3 regions of the Exiguobacterium sp. s145 genome follow, and region 1 is predicted to be linked to each of the others. Evidence: riboswitches for the same ligand, from Rfam matches in the RefSeq annotation. Region 1 holds a riboswitch; each other region holds the start of a gene.
The links. Region 1 has a riboswitch for lysine ahead of KNQ07_RS11055 (amino acid permease). Riboswitches for the same ligand answer to the same signal wherever they lie in the genome.

Region 1 (7,513 bases):
CAAATAAACCGGTACAAACAGTGACGGAACGGACGACTGGGCTTGTTTCATCTCAAGAATCAGGTCCTCATGCTCTCCGCCTGTTCCTTCGACCAAAATATAGTAGCGCTCAAGACCAATCGAAGCCGTTCCGCTGTCGAGCTTATAAACGATATCCTTGATGGTGTAGAATCCCTCTTCCTGCCGGTCCTCAGCATCGATCGATGCGATATACTCCGGCCAAACCGCTTCAATCGCTGCGTACGTGGAAGAATCAAGCCGCTTCATATCCGGCAAGTCGGCGAACCGGCGTTGTCCGTCGACAATCGTCGTCCGCTCTCCGAGTAATTCCGCCTTCTTTTTCTTTGCTTTTTTGATCAGTTTACGGATCGGTCCTTTTGTATTGTCGGTCGTAAAACAGACTTTTCCCGGATTTTTCCCTTTCGCATATTGGCGTAAGTCATCTAAGTAGTGTTGAACATAGGCGGCAATGGCCGGCTTGGCATCATACCCGGCTTCTTCCGCAAACAGTTGGACCGATACGGCCATCCGGATTAAATCGTACAGATAGGATCCGAGATACCCTTCGTCAAAGTCATTAACGTCATAAATGATTTCCCCTTTGGCATTGCCGTGGACCCCGAAATTTTCGAAGTGAAGATCGCCTTGAATCCAGGTCGGTGTCTCCGGCGGCGTATCAAATCCGAGCGGAATCCGGGTCACGTCATAATAAAACAGGTGGGAACTGCCGCGGAAAAAGAGAAACGGACTGACACTCATCTTTTGATACTTCGTTTGCCGTGCCGCTTCATCGAGTCCGCGGACTTCATGATCGTAGAAATCGAGTACTTTCGAGATGGTCAGCTGCCGAATTTCCTCATAGACTTGCGTGAACATGGAAAACCCTCCTTTGTCTAGAAAAAAAGACAGCAAAACGAATCCGCTTTGCTGTCTTTTACCTTCATTCGAAGTGCTTTTTATATTCCCCGTATCCAGCCGAATCAAGCTCTTCTACCGGAATAAATCGGAGTGCTGCTGAATTGATGCAGTAGCGGAGACCTCCGAGTTCAGTCGGACCGTCATCAAAGATATGACCAAGATGACTGTCGGCATTCGCAGAACGGACTTCTGTCCGCGTCATGCCGTGACTCGTATCGAGTTCGACTTCCATCTTGTCCTCTGAGATCGGCTTCGCGAAGCTCGGCCATCCGCAGTTCGAGTTAAACTTGTCTTTTGACGTAAAGAGCGGTGTCCCGTCGACGATATCAACGTAGAGACCCGGTCGCTCCTCATCCCAGTATTCATTGCGGAAAGCGGGCTCTGTCCCGTTCTCCTGCGTAACTTTATACTGGATCGGTGTCAGGCGTTGTTTCAACTCCTGCTCCTTGCCTTGATCTTTCCAGGCTTCCTTGACGAATTTGGCACGTCCCGATCCGACACTGTACATCTGATAACGGAACGGATTTTTTTTATAATAATCCTGATGATACTCCTCTGCCGGCCAGAACGGTTTTGCCGGACGGATATCGACCGCTACCGGTTTCGAGAAACGACCGGACGCATCAAGCGCCGCTTTCGAACGTTCTGCCGCCTGCTTTTGATCTTCGTCGACATAAAAAATGGCCGGTTCGTAAGACTGACCGCGGTCGTTGAACTGTCCGCCGCCGTCCGTCGGATCAATTTGCCGCCAAAAAATTTCAAGCAACTCATCATATGTGATGACCGACGGATCATACGTGACTTCCACCGCTTCTAAATGTCCTGTCGTTTCAGAACAGACCTCTTTATAAGTCGGGTTTTCTGTATGACCACCTGTATAACCGGAAATGACTTGTTCGACACCATCATATTTATGAAATGGTTTGACCATGCACCAGAAACAGCCACCTGCGAATATTGCTTTTGCCATCTAGCTTCCCCTCCTCTGTATAGGTCTATTTTAACGCGTTCCGTGCGGCTACCCTACTATCTTGCTCAGTCAATCTTCGGGGTTCGCTTTTAAGCGGCGCATGACAAAATAAATCGCCGCAAACACTAAAATCAATCCACCGAACGAATACCACATATTATTCATGCGGTACAGCATCTGATAGATCGCTAACGTCACAAGTAAAATCGCAATCGGGATGAATGCCCGTTTAAAGTGATACCAATAGTTCACTGAGGTCGCCTCCATTTTTCTTTTATCTTAATCGATTTCTCACCGTTTGATACGTTTTCCGAATGATTCTTTCTCAAAAGACACAAAAAAAGTCGACTCCGCTTGAAACGGAATCGACTTTTTCAATTACGGACGCGGATGCTCCGGGAATTCCATTTCTTCATAAGGAACGACCGATGTCCGGTTTTTAAATTTATGACCTAACCAAAAGGCAAGGAATAACGGGATACCGACATATGTTGCGGCAATTCCCACCCAGTCAATTTGATCCGCGAGGAACGCGGCGTAGTTTTGACCGACGATGACGAGGAAACAAAGTCCGAACGCAAAGAGCGGTCCAAACGGGAAAGCAGGTGCCACGTACGGCAAATCACTGAGCGAATGACCTTGCGCAAGGAATCCTTTGCGGAAACGATAATGGCTGATCGCGATACCGAGCCATGCGATGAAACCGGTCATCCCTGATGCATTCAACAGCCACAGATATACTTGACCGCCGAACATCGATGTCAGGAAGCAAAGTGCTCCGATGGCACCGGTCGCAAGCAACGCATTGCGGGGAACACCGTTTTTTGAGACCTGTGCGAACAATTTCGGTGCATCCCCTTGGCGTGCCAACGTATACAGCATCCGTGTCGACGCATACATACCGGAGTTTCCTGCCGATAAGACAGACGTCAGGATGACAGCGTTCATCAATGCAGCTGAGAACGCAAGACCGGCTTTTTCAAAGACAAGTGTAAACGGACTGACTGCTACATCGGTAATATCATTCGAAACGAGGTTCGGGCTTGTGTACGGAATCAACATTCCGATGACGAAAATCGCAAACACATAAAACAGAAGAATCCGCCAAAAGACTTGTTTCACGGCTTTTGGAACGTTTTTCTTCGGATCTTCCGACTCACCGGCTGCGATTCCGACAAGTTCTGTTCCCTGGAAACTGAAACCGGCAACCAGAATGATACCGATGACGGCCGGGATGCCTCCGACGAACGGCGCATCACCTAACGCAAAGTTTTTAAAGCCGACCGGTGCTTCAGATGTGAAGACACCGAAGATCATCGCGACACCGACAATCAGGAAGATGATGACAGTGACTACTTTGATCATCGCGAACCAATATTCCGCTTCCCCGAAACCTTTAACGGAGAAGTAATTTAAACCGATCATCAATAACAGGAACAAAGCACTGAAGTAAAATCCGGGAACATCCGGGAACCAGTAACTCATGACGATTTGCGCCGCAACGAGTTCTACAGCGATCGTAACTGCCCAGTTGTACCAGTAGTTCCAACCGAGTGCAAAGCCAAACGACGGATCGACGAATTTTGCGCCATAGGTTGAGAAGGAGCCGGCGACCGGCATGTAAGCTGCCATCTCACCAAGACTTGTCATCAGGAAGTACACCATGATTCCGACGACCGCATACGATAACAGGGCACCGCCCGGGCCGGCAGCCGCAACGGACGCACCGGAAGCAATGAATAAACCGGTTCCGATGGCACCGCCGATCGCAATCATCGACATGTGACGGGCTTGCAGACCGCGTTTTAATCCTTCTTCAGTTGAATCGAGTTTTCTTTGGGGTTGTAAAGTATTCATCTTATTCGCTTCTCTCTTTTTTAAATTTTTGAGAGGACACTTTTTGAATCGAAAAAAAACAAAAAGCGCCCTCACCTTCCAGAAGGAAGATGAGAACGCAACATAGTAAAATGGATGCGCCCCATTCTACCGTCGTGAAAGATAGCTCCCCACAAGCCAGATCTGACCTGTGACAGTATTAGACCTGTTCGATCTAATCCCAATCGATCATCTTCAAAGCGATGATTGATTTCGGCAATTCTTCCTTTTCAGTCACCTCATCTGCCGCTTGACGACATCCGTGACTGTACTTATAAGAACTGCAACCTCCATCCCACTGGTTGAGTGAGAACTAATTAAGTTAGTTATAATTTCGTTATTACTTCGTCATGTTACACAAAACGTCTTCAAATTGTCAATTCTTTTTTTGAAATTTCCGCTATCCGTGGTAAAAATCCGTAATTTTTAGTACACTAAATTATAGAAGTTAACCGAGAGAAAGGATGTTGCTTGAATGCCACAAGAACGTGATCAACTGACCTATCGATTAGAGGAACAAATGCGGGTCATTCTCCGGACACTACGCCGCGAACTCAACCGACTGTTTGAAGGAACCGCGACGCGGAGTGAATTTTTCATTTTGCGTAGCCTGTCCGAAAATGGTCCCCAACGTCCGACTCTACTCGCAGAGCAGTTTGAGCTTGCGACAAGTCAGGTAACAGCTTTGACTGATCGTTTGTACAAAGCCGGATTCGTCACGCGGACGCGTTCGACGGATGACAGAAGATCGATTGTTTTAGCACTGACGGACGAAGGAGAAGCCGCTTTCCGCGAACTTGAAGTCGTCCGCCGGAAATATCTCCAAGAGCGTTTCGGCACCCTCACGGAAGAAGAGCTGAATGCGATGGTTCTCGTCTTCGATAAGATCCTCTTAACGATGGATGAAGAAGCGATTTCTTCCTAAAAATTACTTTCAAAAAAATATTTATTTTTTTCTCCGACAAAGTTCACTTGACTGTGTACTTTGTCTTTTTTATTGACTTTAGCATCTTTCGCTAAACATTTTTCCATTTCTTGCCGTTAGTAAAATGGGTATACTGGAACTATCTTATTGGAAATGCGTTTACGAGGAGCTGGGAGGATTTGTTGTCCATCATGAATAATTTCATCATTAACTTTTGCTTACTGTTTACAACGATTACTCTTTTGTTTCTTCCTTTTCGAAATCACCCACGGATTACACCGAACACGAATCTGAACGTTCGACTCGTTTTAGGTGGTCTCGCCGGTCTGATTTCTGTCCTTCTAATGTTCAACAGCATTCAGATTGATGTCGCCCAGGTCGACTTACGGATTGTCCCTGTCGTCATCGCCATGATGTTCGGCGGGTTGCCGAGTGCCCTCGTCACCGGTGTAATGATCGTCGCGACACGTTTTATGCTGACTCCGGTCGAACAAATGGATGCTGCTGTCGTGTCAACAATCGTCATCGGAGTGTTCATCCTGACGATTGCCGTCGTCCGTCGCTATATCCGGTTGATCTTCTGGAACTTCGAACTGATGATCGGCATCGGTATCGTCTATTCGTTACCGGGCATCTATCTGCTGACGAACAGCTGGACGACCTTCATCGAGATTTCCCTGGCTTACATATTCTTTAACCTGATTGCCGGTTTCGTGACCTATCATCTGTTGACAGAGTTACGACGACACTTTGAAAATATCCAGTACCAGCAAAAACTGGCCATGACCGACGCCTTGACAGGGCTCGCCAACCGCCGCCGGCTTGATGACTCCCTGTCACTCGTCGGTTCAGCAGAAGAAGGCTACTCGCTGATCCTGATTGACATTGATTTCTTTAAGCACGTCAACGATACATATGGTCATGACGCCGGTGACGACGTCTTGCGGCAACTCGGGACGACGTTAGCCTCACTGGCACGACCGGATGATCTGGTCGGACGTTACGGCGGCGAAGAATTTTTAATCATTCTCCCGAACACCTCACTCGCCGATGCGAAGAGCATCGCGGAACTTGCCCGGACGACGGTTGCCCGAAATCTGTTTCCGACGACAGCCGTCCCTGATCTGCAGATTACGATTTCTCTCGGCATCGCGCACTCGAGCAGCTCGCATACGTCTCTTGAAGCCTTACAGCAGGCAGATAAAGCGCTGTATCATTCGAAGGACAGTGGACGCAACCGGAGCACGACCTATACCAAACAATTGCAAGTCGAACAGGCCTGATTCCCGCCCTTTCCCGTCATCCGGTGAAAGGGCGGTTTTTTGACATCACTTTAAGTCGATTGTTCCGGAAAACCGATGCTCTTGACTGTTCCGAAAACAATCATCCGGCTGAGTTGATCTGCCATGTAGGCCGCCGAATAAGGACGACCGTTTCGTAACCAGGAAATCAGTAGCCCGAGCTGTCCGCCGATCACGTAATTCAACAATAAATCACGATCGACCAGTTGGGTTTCCGTTACCGTGTGCGCTTCGAACACCCGCTGATAATTTTCCTTTAACGTATCGAGAAAACGCGAGATGAACGTTTTGACCGGACCGTTCAGCAACATCGTCCGGTAAAATTGTTCATGTTGTTCAATATGGATGAACAGTCGTTCGAAGTAACGGCTGACCCGATCGAGCGACGGAGCAGCCGGTGCTCCGGTTCCCTGAATCCGGATTGCTTCCATCAGAAGCCGCATATGATCGTCTACAATCTGATTCATCAAATCATATTTATCCGTAAAGTGCGCATAGAAGGTCGATCGATTGACCGCCGCTCCGTCCGTTAACATCTTGACGGTAATCGTCGAAAAAGGATGACGGTCCAGCAAACGAAATAATTCTTTTGTAATACGGTCACGTGACCGCTTTGGTCGTGGATCTTGTCCTGAATTCATCTTCTAGAACCACCTTTTTTTGATATTGTATCCGCTATCATTGACTTTTCCAACACTTTGTCGGAAATTGTCGGTTGTATATTGATTCCTTCTCCATATAATTAACTATATTAACTACTCCTCCCCCAGAGGAGTATTTTTTATGTTACGACTGGGGAACTCAGAGTATACGGAAGAAAGGATGCATTTCATATCATGAACATGAAAAAAGTATTATTGATTAACATTTTGACACTGGTTGTTTTAATCGGTGGAGGCGCGATCGGCTACTACTATTACGATCAAGCGACAAGTTACGTGAAAACAGACAATGCCAAGATTGACGGAAAAATGATTACCATCGCAAGTCCCGGTGCCGGTAAACTGACGGACTGGACAGCCAAAACAGGTCAAACGCTCGACAGTGACGCAACACTCGGTCACGTCATGATGGCGCAAGCCGGTCAAAAACCAGTCAGTACAGCGATCTCTATGCCAACAAAAGCAACAGTCGTTCAGTCGATGGCGACAGAAAACGGCGTTGTCGGAGCAGGAACACCGCTCGCTTACGGTTTTAACTTAAATGAGCTTTGGGTAACAGCGAACGTCGAAGAAACCGACATTGATGAAGTCAAAGTCGGACAGACTGTCGATGTTTACGTGGACAGTTATCCGGACACGACGTTATCCGGTGAAGTCGAACAAATCGGTATGACAACAGCTGGAACATTTTCGATGATGCCGTCTTCAAACGGAACTGCCAACTACACGAAAGTTGCGCAAGTCATTCCGGTCAAAGTCTCACTGTCACAAGAAAAATCACTCGACATTCGACCTGGTATGAATGTGACCGTCCGCATTCATAAGGATTAAGGAGGGACGTCTATGTCTACGACCTTCCTCT
Region 2 (7,513 bases), on a different contig from region 1:
CGCTCCGATTAAGACACCATCTTCAATGATGACCGGTGTTTTTGAAGGTGGTTCAAGAACCCCTGCGACCACGGCACCGGCGCCGACATGAACGTTTTTGCCGATTGTGCCACGTGCTCCGACAACAGCGTTCATATCAATCATTGTACCATCTCCGATCGATGCACCGATATTAATGATTGCGCCCATCATGATGACCGCGTTATTGCCGATGACGACATGATCGCGAATCCATGAACCCGGTTCGATCCGGGCATTCAAATGACGTGTATCAAGCATCGGCACGGCACTGTTGCGGCGGTCATATTCGACATGCACTTCAGTAATCCGGTCTGCATATTCTTCTAAGAAAGTTGAAGCAAGTCCTGCATCCGCGAAGAAAATTTTTGATTGATCCGTTCCGAATGCCGTCGCTCCTTCAATCGTCAGTCCTGCCAAGTCACCATTGACGTATAGTTTAACCGGTGTTTGTTTTTTAGCATCTTTAATGAATTTTGCAATTTCATAAGCATCAGTTAATAACATGTGAATCCTCCTGTGTGTAAAGCGTCTCCAGTGTATAGAGTCCCGCTGATTTTTGAATGAGCGCTTCCGCTGCCTTGATCGCACCTGAAGCGAATACTTTTTTTGATAACGCCGTGTGTTTGATTTCAATCAATTCATCGACGCCCGCAAACAATACTTCATGTTCGCCGAAAATCGTTCCCCCACGCATCGAGTGCATCCCGATCTCGTTTGGCTCCCGCTTCTCACGCGTCGACTCCCGTTCGTAGACCGGTTGGACATCTCGTAAATCCTGGATGGTCCGGAGCAACAGCTCCGCCGTCCCGCTCGGTGCATCGACTTTTTGATTGTGGTGTTTCTCAAGCAGTTCGATGTCGAATGCTCCGGCGAGCGGAACGAGTGTTTTTAACAGCTGTTGCATCATCGCGATTCCAAACGACATGTTATACGATTGGAAAATCGGAATTTGTGTCGAAGCATCGCGAATCGTCTGCAGTTCCGCTTCCGAGAAACCGGTCGTCGCAATGACGAGTGGTGTCTTCGTTTTAATCCCATAAGCAAGCAAGTCCGGCAAAAGACTCGGATGCGAAAAATCAATGATCGCATCGACCGACTCCGTCATTTCGGCAAGCGTACCGTAAGACGGGACCTGATCCGCCGTTTTCGTTTTATCGATGACGGCGACGACAGCATCCGGTGCCAGTTCGTGGACGAAATGTCCGGTTGCCCCGTATCCGTGAATGGCGAGTTTCATCCAACCACTCCTTTGTAACTCCGCATCATCTCAAGCAGATGCGCATGTCCCGCTTCCAACTGACGGACGAGCGGCAGACGCGGTGCTCCGACCGCCAGTCCGATTTCTTCGAGCGCTGCTTTGACGGGAATCGGATTGACATCGCTAAACAATGCTGAGATAACAGGCATCAAATCACTTTGAATCCGTCGTGCCGTAACATAGTCGTTTGCCAGTAACGCTTCTGCAAGCGCTTGCGTCTCAGCTGGATACGGATTCGACAAGACGGAAATCACGCCTTGTGCCCCCCATGCCATATAAGGAAGAATTTGATCATCGTTACCGCAGAAGACTGCAAAGCCATCTGGTAAGGCCGTCATCAATTCCCCCATGAAACTGACGTCTCCACTTGCTTCTTTAAACGCTTGGATGTTCGGATGTTTGGCAAGTGTGACGGCTGTTTCGACGGAAATCGCGACCCCTGTCCGTGACGGAACATTGTAGAGCATGATTGGCAAATCGACTGCATCCGCAACCGCCGTGAAGTGGGCGACGAGTCCTGCTTGTGATGTCTTATTGTAGTAAGGTGTGACCAGCATGGCAGCATCAGCACCAAGTCGGGCTGCCGTCTGTGTTTTTTCAATCGTTTGAGCCGTATTGTTCGTTCCGGTCCCGGCAATGACCGGTACACGTCCGGCTGTCACACGGATTGCCGTTTCAAGTAACGTTTCAAACTCTTCATTCGTCAACGTTGACCCTTCTCCGGTCGTTCCCCCGACGACTAACGCTTGAATGTTCGCTGCGAGTTGTTGTTCGATCAGTTGTTCAAATACCGCTAAATCCAGCTCACCGGTTGATGTAAATGGTGTAGCCAGTGCTGTTCCTGCTCCTTTAAACATATCGGATTCCTCCTCGTTTCTTACGAATGGATTGAACTTTCAAGTGCTTGCCGTGCTACCTGGACAGCGTTCGAAGCGGCCCCTTTACGGATATTATCGGCGACACACCAGATGTGGAACGTATTGGCGAGACTTTGATCCTGACGAATTCGTCCGACATAGACGTCGTCTGTTCCGCTTGCATCAAGCGGCATCGGATATTGATTATGACTGACATTATCGACTAAAACGACGCCAGGTGCTTCGGCCAGAGCAGCACGAATCGCTTCAACACTTGTTTCCTGCTCAAACGTGACATTGATGGCAACGGAATGTGAATTCGTGACCGGGACACGGACACACGTCGCGCTGACGGGCAACTCCGGCAAACGAAAGATTTTCCGAGTTTCGTCAATCATTTTCTGTTCTTCCTTTGTATAACCGTCCGGTAAGAACACATCGATATGCGGCAAAATATTATCATGAATCGGGTGTGGATAGTTGACCGGTTCTTCGCCGCGACTGCCGCGGGCTAAATCCTCGATTCCCTTTTGACCGGAACCGGATACGGCCTGATACGTCGTATAGTTGACGCGCTTCAAACCAAATGGTTGAAGCGGTGCCAAGGCGACGACCGATTGAATCGTTGAACAGTTCGGATTGGCGATCAAACGATCGTTCCGTCCGATTGCCTGCGAATTTACTTCCGGTACGACAAGCGGAATATCTGCCTGCATCCGGAACGCACTGGAATTATCAACGACGAGTGTTCCTGCTGCAGCAAGCAACGGGGCATACTGTTCACTGATGGTACCGCCAGCTGCGAACAGTGCGACATCAATCCCGTCTTTCGTGATGTTTTCCGATAACGCTTGAATCGTGACGTCCTGTCCTTTGAACTGAACGATTTTCCCGGCTGAACGGGCTGAAGCATAAGCTGAAATCTGACGGACCGGAAAATCGTGTTCCGCCAGGACTTGTAACATTTTTTGACCAACGGCACCGGTTGCGCCAATGACTGCGACATGATACATATGATTTCCTCCTTACAGATCGAATGCTTTTGCGATTGCTGCGACAGTCCGTTCGATATCGGCCTGGGCAATCGTATATGAGATGCTGATTTCTGATGTCGTGACTTGATAAAACGTGATGTTTTCCGCCCGGAACGTCGCAAACAATTTCGAAGCGACCCCGGTTGCGTCCCGCATCCCGATTCCGACGACGGATAACTTGGCATGCTGGTTATGACGGTCGACTTTGACCGTCGGGAAACGATTGATGATATCCTGCAGTGCTTCTTCCAAAAACTCTTCTTCATCCAGCGGACAAGAGAAGGAAAGGAAGATGTCACTGTCAAACGTCGTCTGACTGATCATATCGATGTTGACGTGACGTCCTGATAACAGTTCAAAGATATCCGTGACCGCCGAGTTCGTCTGCGGTACATGCTTGATTGACACCGTCAACACGTTTTTCGTTACACTGACGCTCGTGACCGCTTTTTGTTCCATCGTTTCCGTTGCCTCCATGATCCAAGTCCCTCTTTCCGATTCTAATGTTTTTCCGACGAAGATGTGGACGCCGTATTTTTTACCGAGTTCGACACTGCGCATCTCCATGACTTTTGAACCGAGTGCACTCATTTCCATCATCTCATCGTATGAAATGTGTGGAATCGGTTGTGCCGTTGCATGAATCCGTGGATCAGCTGTGTAAACACCGTCGACGTCCGTGTAAATTTCACATCGTTTATCAAGAACCGCGGCCAATGCGACGGCTGTCGTATCCGATCCGCCGCGACCGAGTGTCGTGACATCCCCGAGCTCATTGACGCCCTGGAAACCGGCGACGATGATGACGTCGTATGTCTCCAGTTTTTTCCGGAGCAATTCGCCGTCAATCTGTTTGATTTTACTTTTCGTGTGCAGTCCCATCGTGCTGATGCCTGCCTGGGCCCCTGTCTGCGACAAGGCTTTTATCCCGAGTGAGTTCAGGGCGATGCTGAGTAATGAAATCGTCTGTTCTTCACCGATTGCAAGCAGCCGGTCCAGTTCGCGTCGTTCCGGACGGTCCGTTATCGCCTGCGCCTGAGCAATCAATGAATCGGTCATTTTCCCCATTGCCGACACGACGACGACTAATTTTTCTCCTTGTTCCGTCCGATTCTTCAAATAATTCGCAATTGACTGAATCTGTTCGACAGTCGCAACCGAACTACCACCAAATTTAAGTACAGTTGTCACAATCCTATCTCCTTTTGTCCCGAAACAGAAAAAAACGACGGGCCGGTAGGAGCGTTCCTACGGCCCGTCGTTATCACGATCGGACAAACGATGACAGCGTCATACGTTCTTTTACGTAAGATAGCGCTCCGAAACGTGGGTTTCGGCAGTACAACGGATCTTAACCGTTGTACCAGCAATCAAGAAAAAGCATTTTCTTGTTCACTTCGGCGGATTTCCCCTTTCACATCACTTGGCATGCTTGCCTTGAATAAGTGTTGCTACTGATGTCATCCGCGCCTCTATCTGTCGGTTGTTAGTTACAGTTATAGCAAACATTTTTTGTTAAATCCAGTGATTTGCCAAACTTTTTTTGAATTTTATAATTTTTCAAGTTGCTTCTTCGCTAATGCGAGTTGATCCCGGACGGCCGTAAAACCGGTCCCGCCGTAACTTCCCCGTCGTGCGACCGCCTGAACCGGATCTAACAACGGATAGACATCTTCTGCAATGACCGGATGGAACGTCTGATACGTGGACAGCGTCAAATCTTTTAAGAAACAGCCGCTTTGGACACAATGTAAGACGGCTTTCCCGACGATTTCATGTGCTTCCCGGAACGGAATCCCTTTTGTGACCAGATAATCCGCCAGTTCCGTTGCATTCGAGAAGTCTTGCATCGTCGCCTTCTTGAGCGCTTCTGTCTTAAACGTAGCCGATTCGATCATGCCTGTAAAAATTTGAACGGATTGTAACACGGTATCAGCGGTGTCAAAGACACCTTCCTTATCTTCCTGCATATCTTTATTGTATGCGAGTGGTAATGCTTTCATCGTCGTCAGGAAACCCATCAGATTTCCGTAGACACGACCTGTTTTGCCGCGGATCAGTTCCGCGAAATCTGGATTTTTTTTCTGCGGCATCATGCTTGATCCCGTCGAAAACGCATCGGACAGCTCAATGAACGAAAATTCTTGCGACGCCCAGATGATGATTTCTTCGCAAAAGCGTGACAGATGCATCATGACCGTCGACGCGATGCCAAGGTATTCAATCACGAAGTCCCGGTCTGAGACCGCGTCCAAACTGTTCGGATAGACCTGTTCAAACCCAAGTAACTCGGCTGACTTGAAGCGGTCAATCGGGAAAGTCGTTCCCGCCAGTGCCCCGGCACCGAGCGGCGACATCCGAATCCGTTTCAGATTATCGGTCAATCGATCGGCATCCCGTTCAAACATCCAAAAATAAGCGAGCAGATGATGCGCGAGTGAGATCGGTTGCGCCCGTTGCAGATGGGTATAACCCGGCATGACCGTCTCCACATGTTGCTCCGCCTGTTCCGTAATGACGGATTGCAGGTTGCGAAGACTCGACAGGAGTTCTAAAACATGCTGTTCCATCCAAAGGTGGAGATCAGTCGCGACCTGGTCATTTCGACTGCGGGCTGTATGCAGTTTACCGGCGACCGGACCAATCTGTTCCGTCAGTAACCGCTCGAGATTCATGTGGATGTCTTCATCCACTGTCGTATAGACGTGTTGCTCGAGTGTCGTTTGCAACTGTTTAAGACCGGCTTCGATTTGTTCCCACTCGGTCTTTTCAAGAATTCCCTGTTCATATAACATCTGCGCGTGCGCAAGACTCCCCTGTAAATCAACGGCTGCTAATTTCTGATCAAACGAAATCGATGCTCCGAAGGCCTCCGCTTGAGCGGAAGCACTTTCCGTAAAACGTCCGCCCCATAGTTTCGTCATTTTTTCACGCCTTCCTGACGATGGACACTGGCATGTGTCGCAATCGCAAGACCGTGTAATTTGATGAATCCTTTCGCTGCTTCGTGATCAAAGGCATCTTCTTTTGTATACGTCGCGAGTTTCTCATCGTAGAGCGAAACTGCTGACTGACGTCCTGTGACGGTTGCGTTCCCTTTATACAGTTTGACACGGACTTCACCGGTCACGTCCTGTTGCGTTGCCGTCAAGAACGCTTTGAGGCCTTTTGTCAGCGGGGCATGGAACAATCCGTTGTAAATCGTTTCTGCATATTGTTTGCTGAGAATCGGTTTAAAGTGGGCAACGTCTTTCGTCAATGTGATCGTTTCAAGTGCTGCGTGGGCTTTGAGTAAGACTGTCGCACCCGGGCACTCATACACTTCACGTGACTTGATGCCGACCAAACGGTTTTCGACATGGTCAATCCGTCCAACACCGTGTGCACCGGCAATGATATTCAGTTCTGTAATCAGCTTCGCCAGCGGATACGCTGTCCCGTTGATCGAAACCGGAACACCTGCTTCAAAACCGATGATGACTTCTTCCGCTTGATCCGGTGCGTCTTCCGGTGCGACCGTCAAAGCGTATGCATCTTGCGGCGGCTCTGTCCATGGATTTTCAAGGACACCACATTCGTTACTGCGTCCCCATAAGTTCATGTCGATTGAATACGGGCTGTTGAGATTAATCGGAATCGGAACGTTGTTTTCTTTTGCATAAGCGATTTCTTCTTCACGTGACCATTTCCATTCGCGAACCGGTGCGATGACTTCGAGCGACGGATCAAGAGCAGCAACCGAAACTTCGAACCGGACTTGGTCGTTTCCTTTTCCGGTACATCCGTGGGCGACTGCTGTGGCACCGTGGGCATGTGCCACTTCGACCAGTTTTTCAGCAATCAACGGACGAGATAAAGCGGAAATCAGAGGATAGGCTCCTTCATAATGCGCACCATACTGAAGGGCTGGCAAAACAAAGTCATTTGCGAATTCGTCTTTGACATCAAGAACAATCGATTCGATCGCACCGACGAGTAACGCCTTTTCTTTGATGACCGACAAATCTTTTCCTTCGCCGACATCCATACACAATGCGACGACGTCATAATCCTTGCTCAACCATTTGATGGCGACTGAAGTATCCAGTCCACCCGAATACGCTAAAATCAATTTTTGTTTTGTCATTCTTATTTCCTCCTTGAATTCGACTGTATCTTTCTGTATAAAAATTCACTATGAATTATATATATACATAGACTTTTAAAAAAAGAAACCCTTTTTTCAGGATTTCTCAAAAAATCAGCATTAAATTTTTTTCTCCATCGTCCGGTGCGGGATGCCGGCATCGTCAAATTCATCGGAAACAATCGCATAACCTAGCCCTTGATAAAACGGAATTGCC
Region 3 (7,513 bases), on a different contig from region 1:
CTAAATAATCCCCGGTTTTCATATCGCCGATAACTGCGATGATCGTCCAGGCGAACAACAGAATGACGACAGCGGGCCACATCGATTTTAGCCCTGCCCAGATGCTGATACGGTAATCACGTGCCGGAATTTTTCGACCGATCAGCATCAGGAACGCAACGATTAAACTGATGACGACACCGGAAACAAGGGAACGTGTCACGTCCGTCGCTTCAAAAGCACCGATTAATGTAAAGGATCGGCCGTCCGCCGCAAGGGCTTGTGCACCTGTCCAAAGGAGTGCTGTGACAGTCGCGATGACTAGGACGATGATCGGAACAACCAGATCGCGGACTTTTCCGCCGTCGTGTTCCTTGACTTCTTCCGCCATTCCCATCGGTGTCCCTTTGTTGGAATCAAACAATTCGCCTTGTAAAGCCCGCAACTCGTGCGTCCGCATCGGTCCGACAGCAATTCCCGTATAGGCAATGTAGAGCGTCAGTAACAAAGCAAAGATAGCATAAAAGTTCAATGGCACAATCATCATGAAGGCACTGAACGCCGAGTAATCCGTAATCGAATGCGTCGTTAAAATACCGGCAATGATTGAGATGATGAAGGCACCCCAACTCGATAACGGACTGATGACACAGACCGGTGCAGCGGTCGAGTCGATGATATACGCCAGCTTCGCACGTGAGACGCCACGACGGTCCGTTAACGGACGACTGACGTTTCCGACAGCAAGACTGTTGAAGTAATCATCGATGAAAATCAAAATCCCTAACCCGAAAGCAGCGAGTCTTGCACCACGTGCCGTCTTGACATGCGTCGTCGCCCATTCACCGAAGGCATGGGCACCGCCGGATGTTTGAATCAGTGTCGACAAGACACCGAGTAATAGTAAGAAAACAAGTAATAAGACATTCCATTCATTTAACGCACTGTCTGCCCAAAACAGGCTGAAGATGTTTTTCCCGAGATAAACTGCAGTATCCAACGGATTGAAGCTGTGAAGCAGCAAGGCACCAATCAAAATCCCGACACCGAGTGAGATGACGACTTTGCGTGTAACGATCGCTAAAACGATGGCGACAAGTGCTGGTACGAGTGCGACGATAGAATCTGAATAATTGACCATGGTTGTGGTTTCTCCTCCTTTTTTAGAAGATGAGACCCGTTGCACAGAAAAAAGCAAGGGCACCGGCAACAAAGCCGACACCCTTGCTGGATGCGTCTTTCTTAGCCGAATTGGAGTGCTCCATACAATACGCGTATGGCAATCGAACGGGTCTTTCCCGGTTCGACCAGCATCGTCATGTCTGACACATGACGATACTTCGGCGGTCTCACCTTTCTTCGATCGTCTTCGTTGTCATCCTCAGATCAAATACTCATCAAGACCGCGCCTCTACCTCATCGATAAAATAGTCATATTCTTTTCATAATAAAATTTTATCGCATTCCAAAAAAAAAATTAAGGATGTTTGTTAGGTATTGAAATAAGAATTCAATTGCTTCATCAAATAGTCTTTATTTTCTTCAAACTGTCGCTTCCGATGTCCGTTTGCTCCGGAAGGATGGGGGAAACCGAACAAAACGGTATGTTTTTTGATTCGTCCCTGATGAAGCAATGTCCGGACCGTCGATTCGACGACGCGTCCGAACGGGACCAAAATGACAGGGTCGGGTAACTGATTTAATTCCGCCGCAAAATGCTCATAAGCGTAATGTTGCAACAGTGGTGTCCGGTCAATCTTCGGTTGATGTCCCGTATAATTTTTATCCCGGTAAAAAACAGGATGTCTCAGAATCGAAGTCATGTGTAACAGTTCCTGATTTGTATGAAATAACGTGGCGGTTGAAGAAATATTCAGCAGATGATGCAGTTCCAGTTCGTCTAACATCGTTGTCAAATTACGGCGCATCGGACCGGCAAAACTGGCACTGTATTTGACGATTTTCGATGTTTCTTCGATTGTCGCGCCATGATGGAAGGCATCAGCCGCTTCTTCATAAGCAATTCGCATCTGTTCGAATCCGGGAGTAATCCCGATGAAAACGACTTTCGCGGAAGGATTGATGTATTCGCCGATCGGTGAATAATAAACGGATAAATCCTGTTCCTGTTGTAATAAAAAACTGTCCACACACAAATCCTGGCGAGTCAGAGGCCGATCAATCGGTAAAGACCGGATGGCCTGTTCAAAAATCGATAATGAATTCAGCATAATAAATCCTCTCTCTTTCTGTATGGGATTTATGATAACAAATAATGGTATTACATACAATTTAAACCCATATCAATATAGTGAGGGGTCTCTTGAGAATAAAAAAACCTTGCGACCAAATTGGAGGCAAGGCGGTTCTGACATGAATTATAAAGAAGTCCGTTCTTTGACAGAAGCGACTTCATACGTGATGATTTCACTGCCGAGCATCGGCGATTCTTCCTGTTTTCCGTCTGTTGGTTCCGGACGTTTATGAGAAGCTTTAAAGTCATCGCTGTTGCGCCAGGCTTCAAAATGCTTCATGTCTTCCCAGTACATGTTGACATTCATTTCATCATGTTCTTCGAGTCCTTGCGTCAAGAGTACTTCAACACGAACAAATCCTTCCATCGTATCAAGACCGCTTGGACGGGTGAAACGTGGTGCCATTGCGGCTGCCATTCCTTTTTTGACTTTAATCCGATTCGTAACGACGATCATTGGATTATCCCCCTTATAGAATGAAATGTGTACATTCATAGTATAGTACGATGAAACCAATAATGCTTGAAAGAAGGAATCAATTATGAATGAAAAAGAGTACGAAGAACGGTTGCGCATCGAGACGATTGATGTTCAGCATCTTTACAATGCGTTCAGCCATTACAATCGCTATGAACCGACGCCTTATGCAGCGCTGGAAGAGTTATGTGCCGTCTATCCTTTCGATTACACGGATACGGTCATTGATTTCGGCTGCGGGAAAGGTCGGTTGAACTTTTATCTGCATGACCGGTTTGATTGTTCCGTCATCGGTGTTGAGATGAACGGACAGTTTTATGAAGACGCTTTGAGGAATCAAGCGGCTTACATGAAAAAAATGAAGCGACGTCAGGGCAGCATCCGTTTTGAACATACGTATGCGGAAAGCTATCCGATTCCGGATGATGTCACGAAATGTTACTTCTTTAATCCGTTTTCCGTCCAGATTTTCATGAAGGTGGTCGATCAAATCTTGGCATCCGTTGAACGACGTCCCCGTCCGCTGGATTTAATTTTGTATTATCCGGCAGACGAATACCGGTATTATTTAGAACATCAGACGATTTTCGAACAGGTGGAAGAAGTCCGTCTGAAAGAACTTTTCGAAAAAAATCACGACGAACGGTTCGTGATTTATCGGGTGGATCTGTCCCAAGAAGTACCAAAACGGGTATAAGGTACTAACGGCAATCACCAGAAAAGTGAGGCGATTCGGATGATTCATTTGCAACACGTGACGAAAGAATTTGCGCCGAAACGAGGTTTATTTGATGTCAGCTTTACGGTTGAACCGGGCATGGTGTTCGGTTTTATCGGACCAAACGGGGCCGGGAAATCAACGGCGATCCGACAATTGATGGGATTGATTCAAGCGGACTCTGGTCATGCGACGATCGGTGGATACGACTGTTGGAATCAATCTCAGGAAGTAAAACGAATCGTCGGTTATTTACCGGGGGAGATTAATCTGCCCGGTGATTTTACGGGTGAACAGATTTTGCATTTGATGCAACAACTCCACCAAAGTAAACCGGAACGTCAGTCGGAGTTACTCGAGCAGTTTCCTTTTGAAACGAAAACGAAAATCCGGAAGATGTCGAAAGGGATGAAGCAAAAATTGGCATTGGTCGGCTGTTTCATGAAGGATGCTCCCGTTTATCTGCTCGATGAACCGACGAGCGGACTTGATCCGTTGATGCAGGAACGCTTTTTAAATCTGGTCGACAAGGAACGGCAGCGCGGAAAAGCGATTTTAATGAGTTCACACCATTTTCCGGAGATGGAAAAATCGTGTGACCGGGCAGCGCTGATTAAAGAAGGACGGATCATCATCGAAGCAGACATTCATGAATTGGTCCGGTCGAGCCGAAAACAGTACACGATTGAATTTGGGCTCGAAGCACACGCTGAACAGTTTGCGCTTCAGATCGGAAGTCAACGGTTTCAGAATCATGTTTCCTTTTTTACGAGCAACGAACGGACATTAAATCAAATCATTCGTCTGTTGACCGAATGCGATGTCCGGGCGATTCAAACTTCAGCAGATGATTTGGAACACGTCTTCTTACATTATTATAGTGAGGAGGAACCATCATGATGACGATCGTTTGGTCTTTGCTCAAGCATAACGGCAAACCGATCACAGCTTATGCGGTCGGGACAAGTCTGTATCTCTTGATGCTTGCGGCACTTTATCCGTCGATGATGAAGACGGGGTTACTCGAAGCGAAACTGCAGGCACTGCCGCCGGAAGTCTTGAAAGCTTTCCAGTACGATAAGATCACCGGTTTTGATAATGTGCTTGATTTACTGGGCGGCAATTATTACGGGCTGATTTTTCAAATCATCGCGTCTTTATTTTTATTGTCACTTGCTGCGCGTTTACTGGCACGGCCGATTGATAACGGTGAACTGATTTTATACTTGGCAGCTCCGATTACGCGTCATCAATATACAGCATCGGCGATGATTGTCATGTTTCTTGCCAGTACATGCCTGGTAGTATGTAATACCTTCGTTTTATTGATGGCCGACTGGTTTGTTTCCGGAGTTTCGATTGACGGGATGACGCTCGTCCGCTTTCAAGTAAACGCGCTGTTCTTGCTGTATGCAATCGGTGGATTTACCTTATGCATTGCGACGCTATTTGATGATGAACGACGCGCCTTTTCGATTGCCGGCGGTGTGCTTGTGCTGTCAATCGTCCTGACGATCGGCTCCGGTCTCAGCGAAAAAACGGAATGGATGCGTTACGGATCGATTTTCAGTTTGTTCAACACCCAACAACTATTGGAAGGAACCCACCACTTCTTTTTGCATCTCCTGCTGCTGGCGAGTATCAGTTTGTTATTCCATCTCGGTGCCTTTGTCAGTTTCCGTAAGCGCAGTTTGTCGATTTGACACAACTAGACCGGAAAACAAGCCAAAGTGGACATGAAAATTTACAGAAAGTGAACATTTAGGATTTGAACGTTGCGTAAGCGGCTGATTTTTACTAAGATAAAGGAATGTTATAGTTCTGGAAAAAGAAATGAGGTCTCACTAATGAATAAACCATCCATTTATGGATTAACACTTGAGCAGATGACTGAATGGTTATCGCATCAAGGTCACAAACCGTTCCGAGCAAAACAAGTCTGGGATTGGTTGTATCGTAAACGTGTCACTACTTTCGCAGAAATGACGAATGTCAACAAGGATTGCCTTGAGTTGTTAGATCAGAGTTTTGCGATTGATTCAATGACGCAAGCCGTTAAACAAGAATCAGCAGACGGAACGATCAAGTTCCTCTTCAAATTATATGACGGCAGCCTGATCGAAACGGTTCTGATGCGTCATAAGTACGGTCTGTCTGTCTGTGTCACGACGCAAGTCGGCTGTAACATCGGCTGTAGCTTCTGCGCCAGTGGCTTGATCAAGAAGAGCCGTGATCTCTCGGCCGGAGAAATCGTCGAGCAAATCATGAACGTTCAGCATCACCTCGATGCTGTCGGTAAAGAAGAGCGTGTCAGCCACGTCGTCGTCATGGGTATCGGTGAGCCGTTTGATAACTTCGACAACATGGTCGATTTCCTGAACGTCATCAAGGATCATAACGGTCTTGCAATCGGTGCGCGTCACATCACGGTATCGACAAGTGGACTCGCAGACAAAATCTACAAATTCGCAGATTTAAAACTCCAAGTTAACTTGGCGATTTCATTACACGCGCCAAACAACGAACTCCGGACACAAATCATGAAAATCAACCGTGCGATTCCGCTCGAGAAATTGATGCCTGCCATCGATTACTACGTCAAGACGACGAACCGGAAAATCACGATCGAGTACATTCTCTTGCGTGGCGTCAACGACCAAAAAGCCCAAGCGATCGAGCTTGCGAAATTGTTCGAAGACAAACGTCATTTGACGTACGTCAACTTGATTCCGTACAACCCGGTCGACGAGCACGGTCAATACCAACGCAGTACGTCGGAAGACATTTCAACGTTCTACGACACATTGAAAAAGAACGGTCTGAACTGTGGTGTCCGTCTTGAGCACGGTACGGATATCGATGCTGCATGTGGTCAGCTCCGCAGTAAACAAATCAAAAAAGATACAGTCGCAGCAAAATAAGCAAGTGGAGCTTCCTGTCACTCTGACGGGAAGCTCTTTTGACGTCCTGCTGAAAGTAGCGCATAATGAGAGGTCACGTCTGATCCATTCATCGAACCAACACATAAACTATAAAAATAAAACTATAAAAATAAATGAGGTATTCTTATGTCCAAAAAACCATTCACTGATTTTCAACTCAGTACACCGATTCTAGAAGCAATCGAACAGCTCGGTTATCATACACCGACCGATGTCCAGCAAGCCGTCATTCCGGTCGCCTTGTCGGAAAAAGACATCATCGTTAAATCACGGACCGGCAGCGGAAAGACAGCATCATTCGGGATCCCCCTTTGCGAACTCGTCGAGTGGGAAGAAAACAAACCGCAGGCATTGATTTTAACACCGACGCGCGAGCTGGCTCTGCAAGTCACGGAAGATGTCATGAACATCGGCCGTTATAAACGGATTAAAGCAACAGCTGTCTTCGGGAAACAACCGTTCCGCGGACAGATCGCAGAACTGAAACAGAAGACACACATCGTCGTCGGAACTCCGGGACGAGTGCTCGATCACTTGGAGCGGGGCACGTTATCGCTTGAAAAAGTGAAATATCTGGTCCTTGACGAGGCGGACGAAATGCTGAACATGGGCTTCCTCGATCAAGTGGATACGATTTTAAAACAATTGCCGAAACAACGGACGACGATGCTGTTCTCAGCGACGTTCCCGCAAGATATTCATCAGTTGAGCGACCGTTACATGCAGTCACCGAAACAAGTTGAAATCACGACGAAGGCAACGGAAATCGCAGAAATCGAACACAGCTATATCAAGGTCACGGATAAAACGAAGTTTGCTGTCCTCAAAGACGTTACTGTCGTTGAAAACCCGGACCGGTGCATGATTTTCTGCCGGACAAAAGAACATGTTGATTTCGTCGCCCAAGGACTGTCATCGATGGATTATCCGGTCGAAAAAATTCACGGTGGGATGGAACAGGACGAGCGTCTCGCCGTCATGAAAGCCTTCCGGGCCGGTGAGTTCCGTTACCTCGTTGCGACGGACGTCGCAGCCCGCGGGATTGATATTGAAAACATCACACACGTCATCCAGTACGATATGCCGGTTGAAAAAGAAAGTTACGTCCACCGGACAGGCCGGACAGGACGTGCCGGAGCACT

Region 2: it holds a riboswitch for lysine, as region 1 does, so the genes downstream of both, KNQ07_RS10750 (aspartate kinase) here and KNQ07_RS11055 (amino acid permease) in region 1, are expected to answer to the same signal.
Region 3: it holds a riboswitch for lysine, as region 1 does, so the genes downstream of both, KNQ07_RS13785 (Na+/H+ antiporter NhaC family protein) here and KNQ07_RS11055 (amino acid permease) in region 1, are expected to answer to the same signal.

The regions. Positions count from the first base shown of each region.
Region 1 covers NZ_JACSMV010000014.1:21,169-28,681, forward strand. The annotation lists gene KNQ07_RS11040 (DUF2252 domain-containing protein) at 1-876, opposite strand, end outside; gene msrA (peptide-methionine (S)-S-oxide reductase MsrA) at 941-1,888, opposite strand; gene KNQ07_RS11050 (hypothetical protein) at 1,958-2,140, opposite strand; gene KNQ07_RS11055 (amino acid permease) at 2,267-3,745, opposite strand; lysine riboswitch at 3,880-4,064, opposite strand; gene KNQ07_RS11060 (MarR family winged helix-turn-helix transcriptional regulator) at 4,239-4,688, shown strand; gene KNQ07_RS11065 (diguanylate cyclase) at 4,880-5,971, shown strand; gene KNQ07_RS11070 (TetR/AcrR family transcriptional regulator) at 6,022-6,630, opposite strand; gene KNQ07_RS11075 (HlyD family secretion protein) at 6,826-7,482, shown strand; gene KNQ07_RS11080 (DHA2 family efflux MFS transporter permease subunit) at 7,495-7,513, shown strand, end outside.
Region 2 covers NZ_JACSMV010000013.1:42,272-49,784, reverse strand. The annotation lists gene dapD (2,3,4,5-tetrahydropyridine-2,6-dicarboxylate N-acetyltransferase) at 1-525, opposite strand, end outside; gene dapB (4-hydroxy-tetrahydrodipicolinate reductase) at 512-1,258, opposite strand; gene dapA (4-hydroxy-tetrahydrodipicolinate synthase) at 1,255-2,136, opposite strand; gene KNQ07_RS10755 (aspartate-semialdehyde dehydrogenase) at 2,157-3,149, opposite strand; gene KNQ07_RS10750 (aspartate kinase) at 3,162-4,361, opposite strand; lysine riboswitch at 4,475-4,653, opposite strand; gene argH (argininosuccinate lyase) at 4,721-6,094, opposite strand; gene KNQ07_RS10740 (argininosuccinate synthase) at 6,091-7,296, opposite strand; gene KNQ07_RS10735 (GNAT family N-acetyltransferase) at 7,417-7,513, opposite strand, start outside.
Region 3 covers NZ_JACSMV010000022.1:39,200-46,712, reverse strand. The annotation lists gene KNQ07_RS13785 (Na+/H+ antiporter NhaC family protein) at 1-1,120, opposite strand, end outside; lysine riboswitch at 1,226-1,401, opposite strand; gene KNQ07_RS13780 (uracil-DNA glycosylase family protein) at 1,470-2,210, opposite strand; gene KNQ07_RS13775 (heme oxygenase) at 2,358-2,690, opposite strand; gene KNQ07_RS13770 (methyltransferase) at 2,776-3,408, shown strand; gene KNQ07_RS13765 (ABC transporter ATP-binding protein) at 3,448-4,329, shown strand; gene KNQ07_RS13760 (ABC transporter permease subunit) at 4,326-5,132, shown strand; gene rlmN (dual-specificity RNA methyltransferase RlmN) at 5,277-6,350, shown strand; gene KNQ07_RS13750 (DEAD/DEAH box helicase) at 6,498-7,513, shown strand, end outside.